Regions from separate parts of the Phyllobacterium sp. YR620 genome, predicted to be linked through region 3. Evidence: riboswitches for the same ligand, from Rfam matches in the RefSeq annotation. Region 3 holds a riboswitch; each other region holds the start of a gene.
The links. Region 3 has a riboswitch for thiamine pyrophosphate ahead of thiC (phosphomethylpyrimidine synthase ThiC). Riboswitches for the same ligand answer to the same signal wherever they lie in the genome.
Positions count from the first base shown of each region.

Region 1 (7,080 bases), on a different contig from region 3:
ATTGACCGAATTGCCGACAAAGCGCGCGTTTTCCTGGCTCGTTTCAATGGCTACATCGAGATGCGGCCGTTCCCATTTGTTGGAAAAGTAGGTGGCCGCGATGAAGAACGCACCGTAGCTGAACACAATCGCGGCAATTTCCCAGTTGATCGTTGCGCCTAGCGTGACCATGGTCAGCGTAATGCGGATTAAACCTGGCAGGATTGCCAGGATCCCAAGCTGTATCACGCCGGCGAGCGCGTGTTGGCCGCTCGACTGGGCGCTTTGAATCTCCGCAGGATTATGATCGATGAAGAAGGCGACGTGCTTTCGCAGCAACCTTGCGAAAAAGCTCGTCCCGGCAATGAAATTGACGTTTTGCGCATTCATGAACGACAGGCTTTGAACGACGCGCTCCAGCGCCGTCTGCAAACCCTGAAACACGGCATATGTCACCCAGCCCAAAAGCAAGCTCTCGGCAAGTTTGTCCGCGCCAAGGCGATCGACCAAACGCGAGAAAAAATAGGGGGCCATGACCGATGTAACAGCCGACAGGGCCACCACCGCCGCGATCAGGAGAAGCGTCCAGCGCGATTGTCGCCAATAGATATGAAGAATAGAGCGCAAGGGCTCGGCTAGCACGCGCCAATCGACCAAGGTTCCGGCTCCGGACAGGTGGGAAAGCCGGCAATCTCTTGCAGGAGCGCGTCGGGGGCAACCCCTACCTTGGACTAAATGATTTCAGCCTTCGATCTCTTCGCGCAGCATTTCGAGTTCGAGCCATTCATGCTCATTCGCTTCGAGGCTATGCCGCTTCTTGGCGATGTCGTCGACGGTCTTGTTGAAGAGACCGGCATTCCTGGCGAAGAGGTCCGGATCGGCGAGTTTCTTTTCGAGCGCGGCAATTTCCGCATGCAGCGTCTCGATCTTTGCCGGCAGCGTTTCGAGCGCGAATTTCTGCTTGTAGGATAGCTTGCGCTTTTCCTCTCGCGCCGGCGCCGCTTTTCCTGGCTCACTCGTCGCGGCGGACGCCTTCGCGCCCTTTATTTCCTTGCGTGTCGCCAGCGCTTCCTTGCGCTGCGCCAGCATGTCCGTGTAGCCGCCGGCGTATTCGAGCCAGCGTCCATTGCCTTCCGGCGCGATCACCGACGTCACCGTACGGTCGAGAAAATCGCGATCGTGGCTTACAAGCAGCACGGTTCCCGGAAAGCCCGCGACCAGTTCCTGCAGCAGATCGAGCGTCTCCATGTCGAGATCGTTGGTCGGCTCGTCCAGCACGAGAAGGTTTGCGGGTCGGGCAAGAACGCGCGCCAGCATCAGCCGCGCCCGCTCGCCGCCGGAAAGTTCGCGGATCGGCGTGCGCAATTGCTCCGGCTGGAACAGGAAGTCCTTCATGTAGGAAGCGACATGGCGTTGCTCGCCATTGACGATGACGTTCTCGCCGCGCCCGTCCGTCAAATAGTCGGATAGCGTCTGTTCGAGATTGAGGCTGTCGCGCCTCTGGTCGAGCACCGCGATTTCAAGATTGGTGCCAAGTTTCAGCGTGCCGCTGTCGGATGCGAGCTGGCCAGTGAGCATGGAGAGAAGCGTGGTCTTGCCGGCACCATTTGGCCCAACGAAACCGACGCAATCGCCGCGCTGGATGCGCGTCGAAAAATCATCGACCAGGATATTATCGCCGTAGGCCTTGGACAAATGCTCGGCTTCGATGACGAGCTTGCCCGATTCCCTTGCGTCGCTGGCCTTCAGGACAGCCGTTCCCTGCGCACGCCGGTGATTGCGGAATTCGCTGCGCATGGTCTGCAATTCGCCAAGGCGGCGCATGTTGCGCTTGCGCCGCGCGGTGACGCCATAACGCAGCCAATGTTCCTCACGCACGATCTGTCGCCCGAGCTTGTGAAGGTCGCGTTCCTCTTCTTCGAGGATCTTGTCGCGCCATTCCTCAAAGCCGGCGAAACCCTGTTCGAGCCGTCTGGTAACGCCGCGATCGAGCCAGACGGTCGTACGGCTGACGTTTTCGAGAAAGCGCCGGTCATGCGAAATGACTACGAGGGCCGAGCGCATCTGGCGAAGTTCGCCTTCCAGCCATTCGATCGTCGTCAGGTCGAGATGGTTCGTCGGCTCGTCGAGAAGCAGGATATCCGGCTGCGGCGCGAGCACCTTGGCAAGCGCCGCCCTGCGCGCCTCGCCGCCCGAGAGATTGTCCGGCTTTTCTTCGCCGGTAAGCCCCAGATGTTCCAGCAGATAGCCGACGCGGTAGTGGTCGTCGGCGGGTCCGAGCCCGGCTTCCACATAGTCGTGGACATTTGCAAAGCCATCCATGTCCGGCGCCTGCGCGAGATAGCGAACTGTCACGCCCGGATGCTTGAACACCTCGCCGTCGGTCGGCGCAATGAAGCCGGCCGCGATTTTTAACAGCGTCGATTTGCCCGAACCATTGCGACCGACTAGGGCAATGCGATCCCCCTCGCTGACGGAAAGCGCAGCATCGCTCAGGAGCGGCGTGCCGCCGAATGTCAGCGCAATCTGGTCGAGACGAAGCAGTGGTGGGGCCATGAAGAATTCAAATCCAGCGGTACAGACAGACCGGGGTTGCCGGGCGCATGGCCTTTTCGGCGAGAAACGTGCCTCTGTCAAATAAAACAGGCCGGAATTTTCCGGCCTGTCGTTGGACTATGCGTTGAAAATCAGTATCCGCTGCCGCCATAGGCGCCGCCGCCATTGCCTTCGCAAGGCGCGGTATAGATCGAGCCGTCACGCCGCTGGTAGCGGCAGAGGTTCTGCGTCTGGCCTTGCGGCGTCGTTACGGTACCGATTGCGGCACCGAGCAAGGCACCGCCTGCTGCGCCAACCACCGTGCTCTTCGTGTCATGCCCCAGCGCCTGCCCGGCAATCGCACCCAGGCCACCGCCAATCAGGGCGCCCGTCCCTCCACGTACGTTTTGCTCGCTCGTTGCGCAACCGGCAACAGAAACGGCCAGCAGCGCGGATACCGCAATCGCGGTCAGACGTAACTTCATGACAAATCCTTTCATGTCCAAAACAGATGCGGCGGACCCTGCTGTGCCAATAAGGCAGAAGAAAGTTTTCCGTCGCGCTTACCAACAAATTATGGCGGAGCGCTCGTCGATATTCTCGGCTCGTGTCCCGAGGATCATGGCTGTATGAAGCCGGTGGAGGGTCTGCGTACGCCACGCTCACCTACGATCAGTAGCGTCGTTGGGCTATTCCGCCCTGGCCCAAAAAAAACAGGCCGGGAAAATCCCGGCCTGTTCTTATGCTGGAAATAACAGATTATCGGCACGGAGCCTGATAACGCTGGCCATAACGATTCTCGTATGTGCAATAACGATTGCTATTGTTGTTGGTGGCAGCACCAACCAAAGCACCACCGGCACCGCCGATTGCAGCACCTGCAAGGGCGCCCTTGCCACCGTTGATTGCACCGCCAGCCAATGCACCCAATGCCGCACCGCCTACGCCGTAGCCGGCGACGCGCTGATCAGAAGTGGTGCACCCGGCGGCCGAAAACGCCAGGAGTCCGGCGACTGCAATCGTGGACAAACTTTTCAACATGGAAGACCTCTCCCGTTGTTAGAACCAAATTTCAACAGCTTGCGTCCCCAATGCTGTCCTGCAACAATTGCATCTAGCGCTTTTTTTTACAAGCCGGGCGCCGGTTGCAAGGCAGCAATCAGGATTGCCTTACCTGAATCGAGCGATACCCGGAGAGTTCCGCGTACCGAATTCGAGACAGTAAGCGATGAACCGAAAGAAAGTTCCATATTTTGCAGCGGCCAGCGCGCGCCTTCGATAAAAAGCCCGTGCAATGGCGAAAATGCAACAATGCTGAAGAGCGTATCTTCGGGGAAATCGAACCTGTAGGAACCTGCGACCAGCGGATGCGCTTCTTCATCACCGCTGGAGAGGATTATCTTGCGGCCCTCGGCCGCATGGGCCGTCGCCATGGTGAGATGCAGGAGCGTGTGATCGGTGCGCGAACCGCCGAACGCCCCGCACAGAACGACTTCCGTTGCTCCGAGCCGATAGGCCTCGTTGAGCGCCAGCTCGCCGTCCGTCATATCCTTTGCAGCCGGGAAAACCGAGCGGGGAACATGCGCATAACGCCGGTCGAGTTCGGGTGACGTCGAATCGAAATCGCCGAGCCAAAGCTCGGGTTCGAGGCCGAGGGCTTCGGCATGTGCTATGCCGCCATCGGCCGCAAGGACGCGGGCACCGGCGACGAGGTCCCTGAGGCGATCATTGGCGTGGACGGTTCCGCCGAGAAGAATGACAAACTTGCTCATGACGCGGCCATAGCATGCGGCACTCGCGCCGCATAGCGTCGTTCAGCGTGGCATGAAGCTGCCGGGCAAAGGCACGCGTGCGAACGCTAAAACCCTGTAAGCTGCACCAGCGAGATACCGTAGAATATGTAAGCCCCGATTGCCGTGGCGATGGCGATGACCACCAGCATGGCCCCATCCGTGAGTTCGAACATTTCTGCCCCCTTAGTCTTCTTATTGTTCTGAAGGGAAATCTAGCAGATTCGGGGACGCATGGCTTCACACAAATCCGGGTTAATCAGCGCGGATTAACCGGCCCCCCGACATTGCGATCGCAACCACACGCAAGACGGGCAATCGGCTTGCGCCGACCAATGTTTTTCTTTAATCTTTGCAACGCTCTAACGGGGTGCCTGCCAGAAATGACAGGCTGAGAGGCACAAGGTGAAACACCTGCCAACCCGCGGAACCTGATCCGGTTTGTACCGGCGGAGGGATTAGACGCGGCATCACAGCCGGCGCACCAATCCTTTTGAACATCAAGCTAAGGAGGCGCCGATGCGGCCGCTAACGACACTATTGAAATTTGCACTCATGATCGGTGCGCTGGTCCTCGCTTTCCCGGCGGGTGCCAACGCCGAAGGCAAGCTCACCGTCTATACCTATGAAAGCTTCACCGCGGAGTGGGGCCCCGGCCCCAAGGTTAAAGAGGCTTTCGAGAAACAGTGCGGTTGCACGGTCGACTTCGTTGGCGTGACCGACGGCGTTGCCCTTCTTAACCGGTTAAAGCTCGAAGGCGCTGCAACGAAGGCGGACATTGTGCTCGGTCTTGATACGAACCTCACCTATGAGGCGGCAGCGACCGGCCTCTTCGCACCGCACGGCATCGATACGAAGGCAGTAGCAATTCCGGGTGGCTACAAGGACGATATTTTCGTGCCCTTCGACTATGGCTACTTTGCCGCGATTTATGACACGGAGAAGCTGACGAACCCTCCCGCGAGCCTCAAGGACCTCGTCGAAGGCGATCCGAAACAGAAGATCGTCATAGAGGACCCGCGTACTTCGACGCCGGGCCTCGGACTGCTCCTGTGGGTAAAATCGGTTTATGGCGACAAGGCGGGGGAAGCTTGGGCCAAGCTCAAGAACCGCGTCTTGACCGTTACGCCCGGTTGGTCGGAAGCATACGGCCTCTTCACCAAGGGTGAAGCGCCGCTTGTCCTCTCCTATACGACATCTCCTGCCTATCACGAGATCGCCGAAAAGACCGAGCGCTACAAGGCGGCCTCGTTCGCCGAAGGCCACTATCTGCAGGTTGAGGTCGCGGGCCAGACCACGACGGGCGCGAAGAACCCGCTGGCCAAGGAATTTCTTGCCTTCATGACCTCGCCTGCCTTCCAGGACGCCATCCCGGAAAACAACTGGATGTTCCCGGCGGCAAAAACCAGCGCGCCGCTGAACCCGGCCTTCGACAGGCTGGTAAAGCCCGTAACGACCCTGATGTTCTCGCCGGAGGAAGTCGCCAAGAACCGCAAGGCCTGGATCGACGAGTGGCTTGCGTCGATGAGCCTGTAACGCATTGACGCCCACCATCTCCCTCAAACCTTTGGCCGGGGCACTCGCCCTGGCCTTTCTCGCCCTGCTTGCGGGGGGAGCCTTGCTCGGTCTCCTGAGCGAGGCATTGCGTGGCAATACCGAAGGCTTTGCTGCATTCGACAGCTATTTGTGGAGAGTTGCACGCTTCACCCTGTTGCAGGCCGTTCTTTCAATGCTGCTCTCGATCGCCTTTGCCATCCCGCTGGCCCGGGCCCTCCATGCCAATCCTGATTTTCCGGGGCGGCCGATGATCTTGCGCCTTTTCGCCCTGCCCCTAGCCCTGCCTGCGCTTGTCGCTGTGCTCGGGATCACCAGCATTTACGGACGCAACGGCCTTCTCGCTGCGCTGTTCGCGCAATCCGGCTCTGAAATCATACCGAACATCTACGGCCTCACTGGCATTCTGATCGCCCACGTGTTCTTCAACCTGCCGCTGGCAACGCGGTTCATTCTCGCCAGCCTCGATTCAATTCCGGAAGATTACTGGAAGCTCTCCGCTCAGCTCGGCATGCGCGCATTGGCGCAGTTTCGCCTGATCGAATGGCCGGTAATACGGCGCAATCTTGCCGGCATTGCCGGGCTGATCTTCATGCTGTGTATTACGTCTTTCACCATCGTGCTGACGCTTGGCGGCGGGCCGCGCGCGACAACGCTGGAAGTGGCGATCTACCAGGCGCTCCACTTCGACTTCGATATCGCGCGTGCCGTATCGCTGACCCTGTTGCAACTGACCCTGACGGTCGCGGTACTTTTGCTCCTCAGCATGGCCGGCCGGCCTACGGAAGAGGGGTTCAGCCTGCGCACGACGGCCCGGCGCTTCGATAGGCCCTATGCCCGGGCAAGGTCGTTGGATACTATCCTCATTCTCGTCGGCGTGCTCTTCGTGGGACTGCCCATGGCAGGCACCGTGGTTTCCGGTCTTTCTGCCGACCTTTGGCGTTTGATGGGCGAAACGCAGGTGTGGCGGGCAATCCTCACGAGCCTCTGCCTTGGCGCTGGCGCCGGCCTTCTTGCAACGCTGATTTCGCTCGTCCTCGTTACGGCACGCGAGGACATCGCAAACCGCCGCCGTTACGGAACGCCCGGCATTTTTGAACGCGCCCTTGACCTTGGCGCCAGCCTCATCATGGTTGTGCCACCGATCGTCATCGGAGCGGGGTGGTTCATCCTGTCGCGCCATTTCGTCGATCCGTTCAGGCTTGCGCCGGTAATGGTCGTG
Region 1 is NZ_FNJP01000002.1:687,170-694,249, reverse strand. It holds gene BLR72_RS10155 (ABC transporter ATP-binding protein) at 1-636, opposite strand, end outside; gene BLR72_RS10150 (ABC-F family ATP-binding cassette domain-containing protein) at 721-2,535, opposite strand; gene BLR72_RS10145 (glycine zipper 2TM domain-containing protein) at 2,667-2,999, opposite strand; gene BLR72_RS10140 (hypothetical protein) at 3,274-3,555, opposite strand; gene BLR72_RS10135 (thiamine diphosphokinase) at 3,642-4,286, opposite strand; TPP riboswitch at 4,661-4,779, shown strand; gene thiB (thiamine ABC transporter substrate binding subunit) at 4,824-5,840, shown strand; gene thiP (thiamine/thiamine pyrophosphate ABC transporter permease) at 5,845-7,080, shown strand, end outside.
Region 1: it holds a riboswitch for thiamine pyrophosphate, as region 3 does, so the genes downstream of both, thiB (thiamine ABC transporter substrate binding subunit) here and thiC (phosphomethylpyrimidine synthase ThiC) in region 3, are expected to answer to the same signal.

Region 2 (7,080 bases), on a different contig from region 3:
CCTTGCTCGGATATTTTTCGCTGGCCTATATCAGCCGCATGACCCGCAGCTTCATGCTGAATGAACTCGAGCAGGAATACATTGTTGCCGCACGCGCAAAAGGCCTTTCCGAAACGCGCATCATCTGGGGCCACGCCCTGCGCAATGCCGCCGTTCCGCTCGTCACCGTCATTGCGCTTTCGTATGCCGGCCTGCTCGAAGGCTCTGTCCTAACCGAGACCGTTTTCTCATGGCCGGGGCTCGGCATGTACATCACCAACTCCCTGCAGAACGCCGATATGAATGCGGTGCTCGGCGGAACCATCGTCATCGGCACGGTCTTCGTTGCCATCAATCTCCTGTCCGATCTGCTCTATCGGGCCCTCGACCCACGGACGCGCGCACGATGACAGACGCAATCAACACGTCGCGGCCCCTGACGCGCCGCGAATGGCTGATGAGCGACCGCCCGCAATCGCGGACGCAGGCGCGACTTGGCCGCGCCTATCTGGTCTGGAGCCGTTTCGCCAGCAACCGCCTTGCCGTTGTCGGGCTCGCCATCATCATCGCCTTGCTGCTGGTTGCTGCCTTTGCGCCGCTGCTGGCGCCGCATTCGCCCGTTGCCGGCGACCTGCGCAATGCGCGCCTGCTGCCGCCCGGTGGTGACTATCTGCTTGGTACTGACGATCAGGGCCGCGATATCCTCTCAAGGCTCATCTATGGCTCGCGCCTGACGCTTTATGTCGTCATTCTCGTTGCGATCATCGCGGCGCCAATTGGGCTGCTCGTCGGTACGATCGCCGGTTACGCCGGCGGTTGGGTCGATGCCGTGTTGATGCGCATTACCGATATTTTCCTAGCCTTCCCCAAGCTCATCCTGGCCCTGGCGTTCGTCGCTGCCCTCGGGCCGGGCATTGAGAATGCCGTTATCGCCATAGCGATAACCTCGTGGCCGCCCTATGCGCGCATTGCCCGCGCCGAGACGCTGACGGTGCGCAACTCCGATTACATCGCCGCCGTCCGGCTGATGGGAGCATCGCCGACGCGCATCGTGCTCCGGCACATCATGCCGCTCTGCCTGTCGTCGCTTATCGTCCGTGTGACGCTCGACATGGCAGGTATCATCCTGACCGCTGCTGGCCTCGGCTTTCTTGGGCTTGGCGCACAGCCGCCCTTGCCCGAGTGGGGTGCCATGATCGCATCGGGAAGGCGTTTTATCATGGACCAATGGTGGGTCGCCGCCATGCCGGGCTTTGCCATCCTCATCGTCAGCCTTGGTTTCAATCTTCTTGGCGACGGGCTGCGCGACGCGCTTGATCCGCGAGGCAACAACCAATGAGCACCATGCTGACGGTTGACGACCTCCGCGTCACGTTTCCGACCCGCACGGGCGCCGTCAACGCGGTGCGTGGCGTGTCCTTCACGCTTGGGCGCGAACGCCTCGGCATTGTCGGTGAATCAGGCTCCGGCAAGTCGCAGACCGGCCGCGCCATCATGGGCCTCACTCCTCCGCATGCAACCATCACCGCAAAGACGCTGAACTTCGACGGCATCGATCTGCTGGAGACGTCCGTCAAGGAACGGCGGGCGCTGCGCGGCAATCGTATCTCCATGATCTTGCAGGATCCGAAATATTCGCTCAATCCGGTCATGAGCATCGGCAGGCAAATCGTCGAAACGCTCCGGACCCACGAGAAGGTCAGCAAGCGCGAGGCGCGCCGACGCGCGCTCGATATGCTGGCCGCCGTCCAGATACGCGACCCCGAGCGCGTCTACGATCTCCATCCGCACGAAGTATCGGGCGGCATGGGGCAACGCGCGATGATCGCCATGATGCTGATCACCGGACCGGAACTGCTGATTGCGGACGAGCCGACCTCCGCGCTCGATGTTACGGTCCAGCTCGACGTGCTGGGCATTCTCGACAATCTGGTGCGCGACAGGGGCATGGGCCTCGTTTTCATCTCGCACGATCTGCGGCTGGTTTCGTCGTTCTGCGACAGGGTCATCGTCATGTATGCTGGCCGCATCGTCGAAGAAATTGCCGCGACGGACCTGCGCAATGCCAAGCACCCCTATACGCAGGGACTGCTGAACTGCATGCCTGAAATAGGTGCCGACCGGCATCCACTGCCGACGCTCGACCGCAAACCGGAGTGGGCAGCATGACGCCGGCGCTGAAGATCGACAATCTCGAAGTGATGTTCAATCGCTTTCGCGCGCTGCGCGGCGTCAGCCTCGAGGTGGTGCCCGGCGAGTCCTTCGGTCTCGTCGGCGAATCCGGTTCGGGCAAATCGACGCTGCTGCGCGCCGTGGCGGGTCTGGCACCCGTGACCGCGGGGACTATCGAGGTCAATGGCAATTTGCTTGGCGCATCGCGCACAAAGGCCTTTTACCGCGAAGTGCAAATGGTGTTCCAGGACCCCTATGGTTCGCTGCATCCGCGTCAGACCGTGGACCGATTGCTCCTTGAGCCGCTGGCCGTACATGGATTCGGCGATATCGAGCGGCGCATCTTGCGGGCGCTTGACGAGGTCGGGCTCGGTTCCAGTTTTCGTTTCCGCTACTCGCACCAGCTGTCAGGCGGCCAGCGCCAGCGTGTCGCCATCGCCCGCGCTCTGATTCTCGAACCATCGATCCTGTTGCTGGACGAGCCAACCTCTGCGCTCGACGCATCGGTGCAGGCGGAGGTGCTGAATCTTCTCGAGCAGATCCGCCGCGACCGCAAGCTGACATTCGTCATGGTCAGCCATGATCTCGCAGTCGTAACGCACATGTGCGACCGGCTGATGGTAATGCAGCACGGCGCGGAGGTTGAACGGCTCACCGCGTCGGAACTTGCCCGCCGCCATGTAACGCGGGACTACACGCGCAACCTCCTTGTCGCGAGCCAAGGTTTTGTCCGCCCTGTCGTTCAAAACGCCTAATGCAGCTTCATCGAACATTTACCATTTGCAGACGCATTTCTTCCCCGACGCCGGTTCCAGGGCAGATCGTGAAAATCTGAACGAATTTCATAAGCCGTCATTTACGCCGGACAACTGATGGTTGCGCTCATCGACTGGAGTGGGGCCATGAAGTATCTACGTCAATTCATAAAAGACCGCCGCGGCGCAACCGCGATTACATTCGGCTTGCTGCTTGTACCGCTCCTGGGGTTTGCCGGGCTCGCCGTGGATTATAGCCGCGCCAGCAATGACCGTTCGCGGCTGCAGAATGCGGCCGACGCCGCGGCGCTTGCGGCAGCCTCGGTTTTCACCGGGTCCAACAAAGCGGCCGCCGAGGCGAGGGCACGTGCCTTCCTCCAGGCCAATCTCGGCCTGCGCGCCGAAGATATCAATTTGAACTTCAGTACCGAAAATCAAAAGGTTTCCATCACCCTTGGCGGCCAGACCAGCACCCTGTTCATGCATGTTCTCAACAAGGACAACATGCCGATCAACGTCAACGCCACGGCGCTGGCGCCATTGAAGCCGACGACGGCCAAGATCACGATCGACAAGGTTACGGGCTACTGGTTCAAGAAAGTTTCGATCATCGTCGTGCGCAATGGCAAGGACGTTGTCGTCGGCACCATCAAATACACCGCGACCGACCATAACCTCTACAACGGTAACGGCGGCGGTAAAACAGACCCGGATATCAATGTTCCGATCACGTTCGACCTCGGTGATTACACCAAGCTGTACCTCAAGATGGAAATCAAGAATGATGGTTGCGACATCGGCTACAAGGACAAGAACGGCGGGAAATCGCGATACGTCGATTGCATTGCCACAAGCGAGTCCGGCTATTCGAAATACAATTCCACGCTGAAGACCGACGACCCGAACACGGTCAACCATCTGTTCGTGGACGGCGTGCAACTGCCGTTGGGATCGAAGCCCCCACTCGATGATCTGATGAATTGTGACAACACGCCCCATAGCCATGCGTGGGAAGACGGCGGCGGCTGGGCCAACCAGGACTTCTACTACAAGATCACGGCCGCCTGTAAATCGGTCGACGGCGAGAACGTTCGCCTGACCCACTAGGACCTGACGCGGCGCGATTGACTTTAATCTCGCGCCGCTCCATCATCGCTTCATTCCGAGGGGGGCACTGTACAGTGCTGAGATAGCGTCGAGCTGGACCCTTGAACCTGATCCGGGTCATGCCGGCGTAGGAACGGGAATTGAGCAAAGTTCGCGCCTTTTCAGCTTCACCTTCGCGCATGACCGGATCTCCAAAAGCAATGGAGTCCAGAGCGTGCCCTACATCCTGACATCTGAACTGCGGCGGTAGCTGCATGCGCCTCGTTATTCGCATGGTCGCGGCGCTTGCCGCCGTCTTTGCTTGCTGGCAAGTGGCGGTCTGGCTGTTCCAGCCTCCGCGATTCATTCTGCCTGGGCCAATTGCGGTGGTGTCGGCGCTTGTCGAACAGCGGCAATATCTTGGCGTCAACGCATCGATCACGCTCATCGAGGTCCTGCTTGGACTGGCATTCGGCGCGCTCGCCGGCATTATTATCGCGCTGCTTGTCGCCGCCATTCCCGCCTTTCGCCATGTCGTCTGGCCGCTTCTTCTTGTCTTGCAGGTATTCCCGGTATTCGCCATCGCGCCGCTGCTTGTCCTGTGGTTCGGCTTTGGACTTGCCTCCAAGGTGGTGATGGCAAGCCTCATCATCTTCTTTCCCGTCGCATCGGCCTTTGCCGATGGCCTGCAGCGAACCAACCGCGACCTCCTCGATGCGGCTTCGCTCACGCAAGCGACGCCGCTCGCAACCCTGCTTCTCGTTCGGGTTCCTAGCGCCTTGCCCTCGCTCGGATCGGGCCTGCGGGTCGCCGCCGTCTTTGCCCCGATCGGCGCCGTGATTGGCGAATGGGTCGGCTCGTCGCGCGGGCTCGGCTTTGTCATGCTGCAAGCCAATGCCCGCATGCAGACCGAAACCATGTTCGCGGCACTGATGATCCTCGCCGCCCTCACCGTGATCCTGCGCTTTCTCGTCGACGCCCTGACCCGCCGCCTTACCCCTTGGGCGCCGCAAACATGAGCAACTCCCATCATCGCAACAAAGGACGACTGATGTTCCGCACACGCTTATCGATCCTCGCCATATGCCTTGCGCTCTGCGCCGCAACCGCGCCCGCCAGTGCCGCCGACAAGTTGACGGTACTGCTCGAATGGTTCGTCAATCCGGACCACGCCCCTCTTATCATCGCCCGCGAGAAGGGATTCTTTGCCGATGCCGGCCTTGATGTGAATCTCATGCCGCCAGCAGACCCGGCCGCACCGCCACGCCTCGTTGCGGCAAAGCAAGCAGAGGTCGCCATCCACTACCAGCCTAATCTCTACCTCGACCATGACACCGGCCTGCCGCTGGTGCGCTTCGGGACGCTGGTGGAAACGCCACTCAACACGGTGATGACGCTGGCCGATGGTCCGATCAAAAGCCTCAAGGATTTGAAGGGCAAGAAAGTCGGCTTCTCGGTCTCCGGGTTCGAGGATGCGATGCTCGGCGCCATGCTCAAGTCCGAAGGCATGTCCATCAAGGACGTGGAACTGATCAACGTCAATTTCGCCCTGTCAGCCTCGCTGATCGCGGGGCAGGTCGATGCGACGGTCGGAGCCTACCGCAACTTCGAACTGACCCAGATGGCACAGGAGGGTCACAGCGGCCGCGCCTTCTTTCCCGAGGAGCACGGCGTGCCGGTCTATGACGAACTCATCTTCGTCACGCACCGGGATCTCGTCACCGACAATCGCCTGCCGCGCTTTCTCGGCGCTGTCGAAAAGGGGGCAATCTATCTGACCAATCACCCGGACGAGAGCTGGCAGATTTTCATCAAGGCCTACCCGGATCTCGACAATCCGCTGAACAGGCAGGCGTGGACGGACACGCTGCCACGCTTCGCCAAACGGCCGGCGGCTCTCGATCGCGGCCGCTACGAACGCCTCGGTGTCTTCCTGCACGAAGCAGGGCTGATCAAATCGATCCCCGCCGTCGGCGACCTCGCCGTCGAACTCTCCCAACCTCCTTCGCTCTGATGAAAGAGAAGATCATGCCAAAAGTAGATTTCCGGCTGAATGCCATTGTCGATGTCGACGCTATTGGCGGCGAGCAAGACCTTGGTGCTCTAGCGCTCGCTGCGGCGCGAGGCGGCGCCACGATCATCCAATATCGCGACAAGAATTCGCCAACACGAAAGATGGTGGAACGTGCCCATGCGATCCGGGCAGCGCTGGGCGGCAGCGGCGTTCCTTTCGTCGTCAACGACCGGGTCGACGTGGCGCTTGCCACGGGTGCCGACGGGGTCCATGTCGGGCGCGAGGACATGCTGGTCGCCGACGTCCGTCGTCTGCTTGGCCCGGATGCGATCATCGGTTTGACGGTGAAGAACGAATCCGATGCCGAAGCCGCCATCGCTGGCGATATCGACTATGCTTGCATCGGCGGGCTGTTCGAAACGCCGGCCAAGCACAATCCCGACGGTCCCATCGGCTTTGACGGCTATCAACGTCTGGCGCAGATCATTCGGGCGAAGAAGCCCGACCTGCCGATCGGCGCTATTGCCGGCCTCGATCTCGCGCGCGCTGCACCGGCCATCAAAGCCGGAGCCGATGGCATAGCGGTCATTTCGGCCATTTTTCGGCAGGTCGACCCGAAGGCCGCTGCGCAAATACTGCGCGAGGCAGTGGACAAGGCGCTCGAGGCACGGCGATGACCGCGATCGCATTGACCATTGCCGGTTCCGATAGCGGCGGCGGCGCAGGTGTCCAGGCGGACCTGAAGACCTTCTCGGCGCTTGGCGTCTACGGCGCGAGCGTCATCACAGCCATCACCGCCCAGAACACAAAGGGCGTGACAGCAATCGAAAATCTCTCGCCTTCGATCATAAGCGCGCAGATCGATGCCGTTCTGTCAGACATTGACGTGGCCGCGATCAAGATCGGCATGGTCTCCGCAGTGGCAGCGATCGAGAGCATTGTCAACGGCCTGCGCGGCTGGCACCGGGCGCTCGTTATCGACCCGGTGATGGTCGCGACCTCAGGTGATCGGCTACTCGAACCCGGAGCCATCGATGCGTTGCGGCAGGTGCTTCTCCCCAAGGCAACCCTCGT
Region 2 is NZ_FNJP01000005.1:402,449-409,528, reverse strand. It holds gene BLR72_RS18195 (ABC transporter permease) at 1-389, shown strand, start outside; gene nikC (nickel transporter permease) at 386-1,318, shown strand; gene BLR72_RS18185 (ABC transporter ATP-binding protein) at 1,315-2,148, shown strand; gene BLR72_RS18180 (ABC transporter ATP-binding protein) at 2,145-2,906, shown strand; gene BLR72_RS18175 (TadE/TadG family type IV pilus assembly protein) at 3,054-4,013, shown strand; TPP riboswitch at 4,062-4,164, shown strand; gene BLR72_RS18170 (ABC transporter permease) at 4,268-5,011, shown strand; gene BLR72_RS18165 (ABC transporter substrate-binding protein) at 5,044-6,006, shown strand; gene thiE (thiamine phosphate synthase) at 6,021-6,683, shown strand; gene thiD (bifunctional hydroxymethylpyrimidine kinase/phosphomethylpyrimidine kinase) at 6,680-7,080, shown strand, end outside.
Region 2: it holds a riboswitch for thiamine pyrophosphate, as region 3 does, so the genes downstream of both, BLR72_RS18170 (ABC transporter permease) here and thiC (phosphomethylpyrimidine synthase ThiC) in region 3, are expected to answer to the same signal.

Region 3 (7,080 bases):
AACGCAAATGGCTGGTCGGAACTACGAAGTCTACGACGTCTTTACGGACAAGGTACTGGCGGGAAATCCCTTGGCCATCGTCCACGATACCGATGGGCTCGACAGCGAGGCAATGCAGAAGATTGCGCGGGAGTTCAACCTTTCCGAAACGGTGTTCGTGCTTGCGGCAAAGAACCCGGCACATACGGCCTGGGCGCGTATCTTCACACCGGACTATGAGATGCCGTTTGCCGGTCATCCGACCGTGGGCACGGCGATTTCGCTGGCGCAACGACGCTTTGGCGCCGTCGAGGAGGATCAGGACGCGCTGATCATTCTTGAGGAGCAGGTTGGCCCGGTGCGCTGCGGCGTCCGCCTTACCGCGAGCGGTGCTTTTGCGGAGTTCGACCTGCCGAAGCTTCCCGTGCAGATACCCTACAACTACGACAGGATCGCAATTGCCAACGCGCTGCGGCTCGAACCGCGGGAGATCGGCTTCGAAAACCATGTGCCGAGCATCTGGGACGCGGGCGTGCCATTCATGATGGTCCCGGTCCATGGTCTCGAATCGGCTGGCCGCATCCGTATCAACCAGACGGCGATGAAGGATGTTGCCCCGACCATCGGGCATCGCCAGTTGCCGGTCTACTGCTATTGCCGCGAAACTATCCTGCACGGCAGCCATTTTCATTCGCGCATGTTCGTCAGCGATGACGGCACCTACGAGGATCCTGCGACAGGCTCGGCGACGGCGGCCTTTGCCGGCGCCATCCATGCCTTCGACAGGCCGCTCGACGGAGTGCTGCGGCTCTCGATCGAACAAGGCCACGAGATGGGCAGGCCGTCGCGCCTGCAACTGGAGCTGGATATTGCCGAGGAGAAGCTCCTAGGCGCGCGTATTGGCGGTTCGGCGGTCAAGGTCGCGGAGGGCCGTCTTTTTGCTTGATATGCTGCCTTGCGCTGTTCCTGTGCGCGGCCGTCATAAAGTTTTCAAGAAGGGCTGGACAGGCAGGAAATGCCCCGTTATAGAGCCCTCACTTTCGGTCGTCACAGCGGCTGACGGGCACATAGCTCAGTTGGTAGAGCAGCTGACTCTTAATCAGCGGGTCGTAGGTTCGATCCCTACTGTGCCCACCATTCTTTCGAAAAAAGGGCCGCATGGCCCTTTTTTCATGCACGCGAGGCAGGCTCAACCTGCCGGCAAACGCTAGAGGAGACTTCCCATGAGCATCCGTCGTATTGAAGTTGGTCCACGCATGAGCCAGGCCGTTATCCATGGCAACACGGTATATCTCGCCGGGCAGGTGGGTGGCCCGGGCAAGAGTGTTACCGAGCAGACCAAGGATGTGCTTGCGGCCGTCGATCGCCTGCTCAAGGAAGCCGGCACCGACAAGTCCAAGCTGCTCCAGGCCATTATCTGGCTCGACGACATGAAGGACTTCAGCGAGATGAACGCCGTGTGGGATAGCTGGGTCGATCCGGCCAATACGCCCGCGCGCGCGACCGGCGAAGCCAAGCTCGCAACGCCCGAATACAAGGTCGAGATCATCGTCACCGCCGCTCTCTGATTCGGTTTGGCGCACGTCAATGTGCGTTATTCTTGAAGCGGTTGTCACCATCCTGCCGTAAAAGGCGGTTTCTTTGCAGCAAAGCCCGAGTAAATTGCTCGGGCAGGCTGGATTTTTGGCGCGGAAATGCATAAAGTCCGCGCTTCTCCGGATTGCCACAGGGGCAATTCTTCAAACGCTTGTCTGATTGTAGCCAATTGCTATTGCGCAAGACGAGGCAAGCATGGGTAAGGAAAACGATTGCAAGTACTCGTTCGAGACAACAATGTTGAACAGGCCCTCCGGGTCCTGAAGAAAAAGATGCAGCGGGAGGGTCTCTTCCGCGAAATGAAGGCGCGCCAGGCATTCGAAAAGCCGTCCGAGCGCCGTGTCCGTGAAAAAGCTGAAGCCGTCAGCCGCGCCCGCAAGGCAGCGCGCAAGCAGGCACAGCGCGAAGGTCTTCTGCCAGGGCCGAAGAAGAAGGAACGCCCGCCGCGTCCGAATGGCAATGCCGGTGGCGATTTCAACCGATAGTCGGTGACCGGCCCGTCCGGTCATTTTTATAGCGAGAAAACCCGCACGGCCTTGCCCGGGCGGGTTTCGTTTTTTCCTGGCCCTGTATGGTCGGCCGGGATCGTCGCTTGGGCGGTTTCCAGGAAGTGCCTCCTTGCGCGGCCACACAGCCTGCCTATTCATGCGGGCATTCAGTCAGGCATCATGGAGACAAGCATATGGCGCTCAACCTCAACATTATCATTGCCAGCACACGCCCGGGTCGTGGCGGTCCGGCAGTCGCAAAGTGGTTTCATGAATTTGCTAGCTTGGATGCCCGGTTCGAAACCGCGCTGATCGACCTTGCCGAGATAAACCTGCCTCTCCTTGATGAACCGCATCATCCCCGCATGCAGAAATATGAAAAGGCTCATACCAAGCGTTGGAGCAGCCTCGTCGATGCGGCAGACGCAACCGTTTTCGTTACGCCGGAATATGATTATTTCGCTCCGCCATCGCTCATCAACGCTTTGATTTACCTGTCGAAGGAGTGGAATTACAAACCGGCCGGATTCGTCAGCTATGGCGGCGTATCCGGCGGCTTGCGCTCGGTCGAGTCGGTGAAAGGGCTGATTGCGGGCTTGCGCATGATGCCGATTCCCGAGGGCGTTGCCGTGCATTCGTATCAGCAGTTCATTGATGATGAAGGCGTCTTCCAAGCCACCGAATCGATGACGGGCAGCGCGGCGACAATGCTGGCGGAGCTTGCCAAGTGGGCAGAGGCCCTGAAGCCGCTGCGCGCCTGAGCTGACGTATTGACCCGCTTGACAACGGCGTTGCAGGCGGGTCTCTTAGAGACATTCACCAGGGGGGTCCCGACAAGGGGCTGAGATACTGCTGGCCATCGGCAAGCGCAGTGACCCGTTGAACCTGATCCAGTTCATACTGGCGTAGGGACGGTGCAAAAGTCTGCGCGGGCCAGGGATCTCCTGTTGTAGTTCGCACAAGCCTTTCATCCTTCCGGCACAGAACTGGGTTTCGCGCCTGCATGGCCATAATGGCATGCGGGCAATTTGAACTGGCGGGCGTTTTTGAGCGTTCGCGGAGCAAAGGAACCTGATGATGACCGCAATTACTCCAATCGTTTCGACCGGCGCGCTCCCTGCATCGACCAAGGTCTACAAGCCCGGGCGCATATATGCGGATTTGCGCGTACCGATGCGCGAAATTGCCGTGCATCCAACGGCGGGCGAGCCCAATGTCACCGTCTATGATGCGTCCGGCCCCTATAGCGATCCGCTCGTGACGATCGATATTGCGCAGGGCCTGCCACGCATGCGGGAGGCCTGGCTTGAGGTGAGGGGCGACACGATTGTTTATGACGGCCGCCACGTTCTCCCCGCCGATAATGGCTTTGCGACCGGCGAACGCCTGACGCCGGCTTTCTCCAGCCTCAGCAGGCCACGCCGATCCAGGGACGGCCGTGCGGTTACCCAACTCGCCTATGCGCGGGCAGGGATCGTTACGCCGGAGATGGAGTTTGTCGCCATTCGCGAAAACCTTGGCCGCGAGGCGGCCAGGAGCGCGATGGCGCGCGACGGCGAATCCTTCGGAGCGGCGATACCGGACTATGTGACGCCCGAATTCGTGCGCGACGAGATCGCGCGGGGCAGGGCGATCATCCCAGCCAATATCAACCACCCCGAACTCGAGCCGATGATCATCGGCCGCAGTTTCCTCGTCAAGATCAATGCCAATATCGGCAATTCCGCTGTCACCTCTTCGATGGCCGAGGAGGTCGAGAAAATGGTCTGGGCGACGCGGTGGGGCGCGGATACGGTCATGGACCTTTCGACCGGGCGCAATATTCACAATATCCGCGAGTGGATCATCCGCAACGCGCCAGTGCCGATCGGCACCGTGCCGCTCTATCAGGCGCTGGAAAAGGTGGGCGGTATCGCCGAGGACCTGAGCTGGGAGATTTTCCGCGATACGCTGATCGAACAGGCGGAACAGGGCGTCGACTATTTCACCATCCATGCCGGGGTGCGGCTTCATTACATCCCGCTCACCGTCAACCGGGTGACCGGCATTGTCTCGCGCGGCGGCTCGATCATGGCGAAGTGGTGCCTGCATCACCACAGGGAAAGCTTCCTTTACGAGCATTTCGCGGAAATCTGCGATATTTGCCGCGCCTATGATGTCTCCTTCTCCCTGGGTGACGGGCTGCGGCCTGGCTCAATCGCCGATGCCAACGATGCGGCGCAATTTGCCGAACTCGAGACGCTGGGCGAACTCACCCGGATCGCGTGGGCCAAGGATTGCCAGGTGATGATCGAAGGGCCCGGCCATGTGCCGATGCACAAGATCAAGGAGAACATGGACAAGCAACTCGCCGTTTGCGGCGAGGCCCCATTTTATACGCTAGGACCGCTGACGACCGATATTGCACCCGGCTACGATCACATCACCTCCGGTATCGGCGCGGCAATGATCGGCTGGTTCGGCACAGCAATGCTCTGCTACGTCACACCCAAGGAGCATCTCGGCCTGCCCAATCGGGACGATGTCAAGGTCGGCGTCATCACCTACAAGATCGCCGCCCATGCGGCCGACCTTGCCAAGGGCCATCCGGCGGCGAAACTGCGCGACGACGCGCTGTCGCGTGCACGTTTCGAGTTCCGCTGGGAGGACCAGTTCAACCTGTCGCTCGATCCCGAAACCGCGCGCCTCTACCACGATGAGACACTTCCGAAAGAAGCGCACAAGGTGGCGCATTTCTGCTCGATGTGCGGGCCGAAATTCTGCTCGATGCGTATTTCGCACGACATCAGGGCGGAGGCGCAGAAGGAAGGCATGGCGGCGATGGCGGCGAAATTCCGCGAGGGCGGCGATCTCTATATGCCGCTGGAAAATGGCGGCTGATCCCATGGCGGTGCTTGTCAAAGGCGCTGGCGTTGCCGGCCTGGCGGTTGCGCACGAACTGATGATGCGCGGTATCGAGGTGACCGTGGTCGATCCAGCGCCCGGAGGCCTAAGGGCCGCATCCTGGTATGCCGGCGGTATGCTAGCGCCCTATTGCGAAAGGGAAAGCGCCGAGCAGGCCGTCGTCGAGCTTGGACGAGCGGCAGCTGATTGGTGGGAGGAAGCACTGCCCGGCAGCGTGACCCGGAACGGCACGCTGGTCCTCGCCCCGGCACGCGACCATAAGGAACTCGACCGCTTTGGCGCGCGCACGTCCGGCTTCGAAATGGTCGATGAAGGAGGGATCGCGGCGCTTGAGCCCGACCTTTCCGGCCGCTTTCGCAAGGGGCTTCATTTTCCCAGCGAAGCGCATCTTGATCCTCGCCACGCGCTGGTCGGCCTTGCCGCAAAGCTTGCAGCCTGCGGTGTTTCTTTCGAAACCGATCTGTCGGCCCCGTCGGACTTCGACTGGACCATAGAATGTGTCGGTCGCGCGACGCAGGACGAGAACATTCGCGGCGTGCGCGGCGAAATGCTGCTGTTGCGCACGCCGGATGTTGCCCTGTCGCGGCCGATACGGCTCATTCATCCCCGCTTTCCCGCCTACATCGTGCCAAGGGCAGGACAGACCTTCATGGTCGGCGCAACGATGATCGAAAGCGATGCGACCGGGCCGATCACAGCGCGTTCGATGATGGAACTGCTGAATGCCGCCTATAGCCTGCATCCCGCCTTTGGCGAGGCTGAGATCGTGGAGACTGGAACCGGTATCCGGCCGGCCTATGCCGACAACCTGCCGCGCGTCGTCCGCAAGGGCAATGCAATCAGCATCAATGGACTTTTTCGCCACGGTTTCCTGCTTGCTCCCGCCATGGCGCTGCAGGCTGCGGACATGATTTTCGATGAAAGGAACAAGGCGCAATGAAACTCATCGTCAATGGTGAAACGCGTGAGGTCGCGGCGCAATTCCTCAACGCGCTGCTGAGCGAGCTGGAGTTCGAGGGCGAATGGCTGGCGACAGCGCTGAATGGCGAACTCGTCCGCTCGGCCGAGCGTACAGACTGCGCGCTCCGGGAGGGGGACCGCGTCGAAATTCTGACGCCGCGGCAGGGAGGCTGAGCATGCTTACGCTTTACGGCACCGAACTTCATTCACATTTGCTGCTCGGAACCGCGCAATATCCCTCGCCGGCAATTCTGCTCGACGCCATTAAGGCCTCAGGGACCGGGGTCGTCACGGTTTCCTTGCGCCGGGAGACGGCGGGTGGAAGTTCCGGCGAAAGGTTCTGGTCGTTGATCCGCTCGTCCGGCGTGCGCGTGCTGCCGAATACGGCCGGCTGCCATTCGGCGAAGGAAGCGGTGCTGACGGCACAGATGGCGCGTGATCTCTTCGCCACGGATTGGATCAAGCTCGAAGTCATCGGCAATCACGACACGCTGCAACCGGATGTTTTCACGCTGGTCGAGGCCGCGCGTATCCTGAGCAACGAGGGGTTCAAGGTCTTTCCCTATACGACCGACGACCTTGTCGTCGCCGGGAGGCTGATCGATGCCGGCTGCGAGGTGCTGATGCCATGGTGCGCTCCGATCGGCTCGGCGCAAGGCCCGCTCAACCTGCATGCGCTTCGCTCGCTGCGCGGTCATTTCCCGGATGTCCCGTTGATTGTCGATGCCGGCCTCGGCCGTCCGTCGCATGCGGCGACCGTGATGGAACTCGGCTTTGATGCGATTCTGCTCAACACGGCCGTGGCGAAGGCAGGTGATTCGGTGGCGATGGCCGGCGCCTTCGCCAAGGCGACGGAGGCCGGCTACGCCGCATTTCGCGCCGGCATGCTCGAGCCGCGCGATGTTGCCGTGCCGTCAACGCCGGTGATCGGCAAGGCAGTTTTTGGCTAGCTAACGCCTCGGCCAGTCAGCTATCGAGCAGGGCTGCAACGTTGTGGTTTTCGCCGTAGACGAGGCAATCGGCAATGGTTGTCTTGTCAAGGACGCCTCGCGTCACATTGGCAACCTCGTTGAAGACATGGCGAATCTCGCAGGTCGCTTCGCTGGCGCAATCCTCGCAGCGGCGATAGGCGATCTTGCTGAGGCAGGGGAGT
Region 3 is NZ_FNJP01000001.1:775,101-782,180, forward strand. It holds gene BLR72_RS03590 (PhzF family phenazine biosynthesis protein) at 8-925, shown strand; tRNA gene BLR72_RS03595 (tRNA-Lys) at 1,041-1,116, shown strand; gene BLR72_RS03600 (RidA family protein) at 1,203-1,547, shown strand; gene rpsU (30S ribosomal protein S21) at 1,788-2,060, shown strand; gene BLR72_RS03610 (NADPH-dependent FMN reductase) at 2,258-2,824, shown strand; TPP riboswitch at 2,875-2,993, shown strand; gene thiC (phosphomethylpyrimidine synthase ThiC) at 3,141-4,943, shown strand; gene thiO (glycine oxidase ThiO) at 4,948-5,907, shown strand; gene thiS (sulfur carrier protein ThiS) at 5,904-6,101, shown strand; gene BLR72_RS03630 (thiazole synthase) at 6,104-6,877, shown strand; gene BLR72_RS03635 (RrF2 family transcriptional regulator) at 6,894-7,080, opposite strand, start outside.